DNA from 2 places in the Hydrogenophaga sp. 5NK40-0174 genome. Region 2 is predicted to be linked to the other one. Evidence: predicted binding sites of a transcription regulator. Region 2 holds the regulator's gene; the other holds the start of a gene.

Region 1 (3,406 bases), on a different contig from region 2:
CTCCAGTTCCTGCAGCGAGAACGGCTTGGCCATGTAATCGTCCGCACCGTAGTCCAGCCCCTGCACACGTTCCTCGATGCTGTCGGCGGCAGTGAGGATGAGCACAGGCACGGCCGAACCCCGTGAGCGCAGGCGCTTGAGCACTTCAAGCCCATGCAGCTTGGGCAAGCCCAGGTCCAGGATCAGCAGATCAAATTCGTCGGTGGTCATCAGCGCGGCGTCGGCCTCTGTGCCCGTGGCCACATGATCAACGGCTGCACCAGCAGCGCGCAGGCTGCGCATCAGGCCATCGGCCAGCACTTGGTCATCTTCTGCAATCAGGATGCGCATGAATCAGTCTCCTCAACGTGTTTCAATTCTAGGCAATTTGGCCGGTAGCTCTCTGCGGGGCTTCCCGGAGCGAAGACCTCGGGTCTTCTGCTTGACCCGTCGATCTCATGGGCTTCCGTAGGCTTCCAGCCCGATGGCAACGACCGTGGCCACTTCTTTGCCCACTTGCTCGGCAAATTCTGCTTCGGCCTGTTTGACCGCTTTTCGGAATGCGTTGAGCCATGCCAGCCCCGTGTCCGTGAAGATGATGACGCGCGCCCGGCCGTCGGTGGGGTCGGGCCGGCGCTCTACCAGTCCCCAGGCCTCGCATTGATCAACCAGGTCCCCCATGGCCTGTTTGGTCATGTCGGCTCGCTGTGCCAGTTCGCTCAAGCGTGAGCCTTTGAGGTCCAGGTGGCGGGTGATGTGCACGTGCGCTGCGCCGACCTGCGCCCTGGCTGCCAGGTTGGACAGCGCCAAGGGCACCTGGGCGTCGTGCGCCATGAGATAGAGGACGCGTTCGTCGAAGCGCCGCAGGGCAAGGCCCATGAGGCGGCCGAGGTGGCTGATGCGCCAACGATCGTCAGGAGTGGTGGGGTTTTGGGTTTCGGTTGGCATGAGTAGGTGGTCCTTTGCCTGCGGCGCGGCGTTTCTGTTTTTGAACTTCTCTTCCTTCGTTCTTCTTTTTCTTCCCCCCCCCCTATCCCCCCCGCCCCTTTCCACCCCCGCCGGGGCGGAAAGGGGAGCCTTTAAACATTCGGCTTCTGCTAATTGGACGGGTGGCTACGAGCGGGAGGTTGCCACTGCGTCTTGCTCACCACAGTTTCTCCACCGCTGTTGCAGAGACTTCGCCTGCCCTTGGTGCGCCCACGGCAGGCAACCGACATTGCCGCTGCGCGGCTCGCCGGGGGCCTGCGAGCGAGACATTGCAGGCCAACGAGATTGGCGACGCATGAGGCGAGCGCCCATCTAACGAGCCGCGCAGCGGCAAAGTCAGATGGGCGCCGTGGGAGCGAAGACCAAGGCCGAGGTTCCTACGACAGCCTCAGCGAAATGCATGTACCCCCAACCACGGTGGCGACGCATCGAGCCGTAGAAGCCCAGTCGGAGACCAGAAGCCAAATGAGAGCTCCCCCTTTCCGCCCGGCGGGGTGGAAAGGGGGGTGGGGGGATAGGGGGGGAAGAAATATGAAACGAAAGAGAAGAAGATTGAAGGAAGCAAGCCTCACATAACTGAAGACAACAAAAAGTCCATTCTAAAAAATAGTCAGGTAAACTGAACAAAAATATGCTTTTATAAAAAGTATTTCGTCATACACTCCTGTTCAAGCATCCAGTCTGTACAAAAACCCACCGACTGAAGCGAACACACACTCACGCAAACAGGAGCGAAAAATGGACGCAGCAGCAAAGAACATCAACGGCGAAAAGGCCAAGGCACTGCAGGCCGCACTGGCCCAGATCGAGAAGCAGTTCGGCAAAGGCACGATCATGCGGCTGGGCGAGGGCGAGCAACTGGAGGACATTCAGGTGGTGTCCACGGGTTCGCTGGGCCTGGACATTGCTCTGGGCGTTGGTGGCCTGCCCCGCGGCCGCGTGGTGGAAATCTACGGCCCTGAGTCCTCCGGTAAAACCACGCTGACCCTGCAAGTCATTGCCGAAATGCAGAAGCTGGGCGGCCAGTGTGCTTTCGTGGACGCCGAGCACGCGCTCGACATCCAGTACGCCCAGAAGCTGGGTGTCACCTTGTCTGACCTGCTCATTTCCCAGCCGGACGCTGGTGAGCAAGCACTGGAGATCGTGGATTCCCTCGTGCGCTCCGGCGCTGTGGACCTGATCGTGGTGGACTCGGTGGCGGCGCTGACGCCCAAGGCTGAACTTGAAGGCGAAATGGGCGACTCCCTGCCCGGTTTGCAGGCACGCCTGATGAGCCAGGCACTGCGCAAACTCACCGCCACCATCAAAAAGACCAACTGCACGGTCATCTTCATCAACCAGATCCGCATGAAGATCGGTGTCATGTTCGGCAGCCCAGAGACCACCACCGGCGGTAACGCGCTGAAGTTCTACTCTTCGGTTCGACTCGACATTCGCCGCACCGGCACCATCAAAAAGGGCGACGAAGCGGTCGGTAACGAAGCCAAGGTCAAGGTCGTCAAGAACAAGGTCGCCCCTCCGTTCAAGACCGCTGAATTCGACATCATGTTCGGCGAAGGCATCAGCCGCGAAGGCGAAATTCTGGATCTCGGCGTCGCGCAACGCGTGGTGGAGAAATCCGGCGCCTGGTACTCCTACAACGGCGAGAAGATCGGCCAAGGCCGTGACAACACCCGCGAGTTCTTGAAAGAAAATCCCGAGCTTCGCTTCGAAATCGAGAACAAGGTTCGCGAAGCCCTGGGTGTGCCGCTTCTGCCTGTAGAGGAAGCCGCCAGTAGCGGCAAAGGAAAAGGCGCCAAAGGCAAGAAGGCTGCTGCTGAAGCAGCAGAGGCTGAAGAAGCCGCTGCAACCGAGTGAGCTTTGCCAAACTGTCCCTCAAGGGGCGGGCACTGAAACTGCTCGCCTCCCGGGAGCACTCCCGTCAGGAGTTGACGCGCAAACTGACCCGCCATGTGGAGGAAGGCGACGACCTTCCCCGCATTCTGGACGAGTTGGAAGCCAAAGGTTTCATCGACGAGCAGCGCGTGGTGGAGTCAGTGGTCAACCGCCGAGCCAGGCGCCTGGGCGCAGGGCGAGTCCGGCAGGAAATGCAAGCCAAGGGACTGAGTCAGGAGGCGATTGCCGAAGCAGTGTCTGCCCTGGAAGAGACCGAAGTCGAGCGCGCTCGGGCGGTCTGGAAGAAAAAGTTCGGCGAGCCCGCCGATGACCCTCAGGGGCGGGCAAAGCAAATGCGGTTTCTGGCATCGAGGGGGTTTGCACCTGGGGCGATTCGGAAAGTGGTGAGTGGAGGGGATGAGGATTGATGTTTGAGGCTTGGTCTCACCATTCCTGTTCTTCTCCTTCTCTCTTAGCTCTTACCTGGCTCCTGAATCTCAAACTCCCCTTCTTTCATCCATTTTTCTTTCCCCCCTATCCCCCCAGCCCCCTTTCCACCCCGCCG
Region 2 (3,406 bases):
GACGGCTTCCCCCGCACCATCCCGCAGGCCGACGCCATGAAGGCCGCCGGCGTCAAGCTGGACTACGTTCTTGAGATCGATGTTCCGTTCGACTCCATCATCGAGCGCATGAGCGGTCGCCGCTCGCATCCGGCTTCCGGCCGGACCTACCACGTCAAGTTCAATCCGCCAAAGGCAGAAGGCAAGGACGACGTGACTGGCGAACCCCTGATCCAACGCGAAGACGACAAGGAAGAGACCGTCAAGAAGCGCTTGCAGGTGTACAGCGACCAGACACGCCCTCTCGTGGACTACTACAGCAACTGGGCCAAGTCTGAGCCTGAGCAGGCACCCAAGTACCGGGCCATCAGCGGCGTGGGTTCTGTCGAGGACATCACGGCGAGCGCGCTTCAGGCACTGGCTTCCTGAGCCCAGCCCATCTGACTTTCAGCCCGGCGCATGCCGGGCTTTTTCGTTTCAGGCCGGCATGCGACAGCCCGGTCATCACCTCCTACCCGACCGCCTCGCCACGACCCAAACCCATCAAATGCAAAGCCAGGGCAATCCTTGCCTTGACCGGAGGCAAATCGCCAGCCGAAGGGAACAAGTCAAGCGACGTTGGCAATACAGCGCCCTGGCAGCACCGGCTCGCACGCCACACGGTGACACCACACTCAGAAGCCTGAGAGAGGGCAGCCGACAAGCCTTCACTGCAGGTTCCGTTGCCCGTGCCGGCCAGCACCAGACCCGCGAGTGGCTCTGCGCCGTCCTGCCGGCTTGCCCATAGCAAGGCGGTCACTACCTGGCCGTCCGCCTGGGCGTGATTGAGCACGATCTCCACACGCGGCCAAGGCTTGCCAAGGGTGCTCAGCACAGTCTTCTCTTCCCGGGAATGTTCCGTGGGCTCCGAGCGTGGCCAGGGACGAACGCAACGCACCCGGCCTTCCTCCACATAGCCGATGACTCCCGCTTCTCCGGAATCAAAGGGGTCGAGCCTGTAGGTGTGTACTTTTGAGAAATGTTGTCCGTCATGGATGCGGCCCGCACACACCGCCATCACCCCGCGCGCACCGGGGCATGCAGCCACTTGAAGAGCATCGGCAAGGTTCTGCGGTCCGTCCGGATAGGCGGCAGTAGCAGGTCGCATCGCGCAGGTCAGAACAACAGGTTTGTCGGCTTGCAAAAGGCTCGAAAGCAGAAAGCCCGTTTCTTCCAGCGTGTCTGTTCCATGCGTGATCACGACACCCTGTACATCCGGCCGGTTCAAGGCAGCGACCGCTGCTTCAAACAGGTCCCGCCAGACTGAGGAAGACATGTTCTTGCTGTCGATCTGCGCCACCTGCCGCGTCTCGAGTACCACGCCCGACGGCGCAGGCAAGCCACCGACCAGCGTCTCGACCGACACCAGGCCGGCTGTGTATCCCAGGTTCTCGCCCTCACGGTTGCCGCCCCCGGAAATGGTGCCCCCGGTTCCCAGCACCACCAAAACAGGTTTTTTTTCCTCAACCACTTGTCAAACTCCAAAAACTGGCTAAAAATACAGGTACTGGATATGAAAACAGTATTTCGCTCACAGCGCTTTCCCGCGCCAAAGAGCAAGTATCCAACGAATCCGAGAGGATCACATGCTTGATTCGAATAGTCTTACCCCGAAGCTGACCGCCCGGCAACAACAGATTCTGGAGCTGATCCAGAACACGATTGCCCGCACCGGTGCACCGCCAACGCGTGCCGAGATCGCTCGCGAGCTGGGCTTCAAGTCCGCCAATGCAGCCGAAGAGCACCTTCAGGCGCTGGCCAGAAAAGGGGTCATCGAACTCGTCAGCGGCACTTCACGAGGCATTCGGCTTCGGTCCGAAGACCTGATGTCCATCAACGCCACGCGCGGCCGGCAGCTCAACCTTCCCATCCCCGGGCTGGCACAGCTGGCTCTCCCATTGATTGGCCGTGTGGCAGCAGGCTCACCCATTCTGGCCCAGGAGCACGTTGACCAGACCTACCATGTCGAACGCCATATGTTTCAGCGTGAGCCAGACTATCTTCTCAAGGTACGAGGCATGTCCATGCGGGATGTCGGCATCCTCGATGGTGATCTGCTGGCAGTGAAGTCCGGCAAGGAAGCCAAGAATGGCCAGATTGTCGTGGCGCGGCTGGGAGACGACGTGACCGTCAAGCGCTTCATGCGAAAGCCTGACGCCATCGAACTCCATGCGGAAAACCCGGACTACAAGACCATCGTGGTCCATCCGGGAGAGCCCTTCGAGATTGAAGGCCTGGCTGTCGGACTGATCCGGAACAGCTTCAACCTCTAAACCCTGCTTTCCTCACTGTTTTTACCCTCCCCTGCAGGTGGCGGGCGGTTGAGTTCGCCCTGAAACAGGCCTCCAAGGCCACTCAGGTCCACTCACATCCCTGCAGAACGGAGTCTCAGACACCAATCCTGCCTATGTTCAGCCCCTCACAGGAGTTTCACATGGGAATCCGCTTCAACCGCAAGTCTTGGCGCGCGCCACTCCAACTCATCGACAGCCTGCTGCCTCAACCGAGCCAGCCTCGCCCGCAAGCCGTCACCGCCAACCGGACGACGCTGGCCTTTGCCCGCGCTGGATGGCTTGGGCGCGGCCGTGCCCGCGACAACCCGGTCGCACCGACGGCAGGTGCGGCCAATGGTGAGCCCAAATCCAAGCCTGCCCCCTGCCGGCTGGCCACAGTCATGGGCCAGCGAGTGCAAGATGCTGCACCCAGCGCGCGCATTGCCCTCTCTGGTCGAATGAGTGACGTTTGTGCGGAGCTCGATCGTTTGGCAGCACTGGAGAGTGCAGGCTTGCCACAAGCCGCCTGACGCACATCGCCAGACACCTTTTTTCGCAGTTGCCCATCGCATGGTTTTGTGCACGGGCTTGTTGGCCTGTCAGCCCTGGTTGCTGGCAGGCTTTTTTTGCGCTTACCCCAGTCGCTTTTGGTCCCCGTTCTGGCTGGCTCTCTGCAAGAGCAGGCACAATATGGGCATGAACATTGTGATTCTGGACGACTACCAAGACGCCGTACGAAAGCTTCGATGCGCAGAAAAGCTCGAACCCTATCCGGCCAAAGTCTTCACCAACACCGTCAAGGGTGTCGGTCAGCTGTCCGTTCGCCTGCGCGATGCCGACATACTGGTCCTGATTCGCGACCGGACTCCGGTCACCAAGCTGCTTATCGACAAGCTGCCCAAGCTGAAAATGATCGCTCAAACCGGCAAGGTTGGTGACCACATCGACATCAATGCCTGTACGTCCAAAGGCGTGGCTGTCAGTGAAGGAGGCAGCTCTTCTGTGGCTGCGGCTGAACTGACCTGGGCGCTGATCATGGCATCCATGCGCCGGGTTCCCCAGTACGTAGCCAACCTCAAGCACGGCGCCTGGCAGCAGTCCGGTCTCAAGACAGC

Evidence for each region. The regulator LexA, encoded in region 2, represses DNA repair genes until DNA is damaged. The targets are predictions, from matches to a motif close to ACTGTATNNNNATACAGT.
Region 1: a site for LexA is predicted at 1,630-1,647, ahead of recA (recombinase RecA). Genes of this name have one in related genera too.

Annotation. Positions count from the first base shown of each region.
Region 1 is NZ_BAABWG010000003.1:194,655-198,060, reverse strand. Features, by position in the region: gene ABWV89_RS10450 (response regulator) at 1-330, opposite strand, end outside; gene ABWV89_RS10445 (MarR family winged helix-turn-helix transcriptional regulator) at 436-927, opposite strand; gene recA (recombinase RecA) at 1,705-2,823, shown strand; gene recX (recombination regulator RecX) at 2,820-3,269, shown strand.
Region 2 is NZ_BAABWG010000001.1:1,057,001-1,060,406, forward strand. Features, by position in the region: gene adk (adenylate kinase) at 1-408, shown strand, start outside; gene ABWV89_RS04880 (asparaginase) at 491-1,489, opposite strand; gene lexA (transcriptional repressor LexA) at 1,605-2,291, shown strand; gene ABWV89_RS04890 (hypothetical protein) at 2,453-2,821, shown strand; gene ABWV89_RS04895 (D-2-hydroxyacid dehydrogenase family protein) at 2,988-3,406, shown strand, end outside.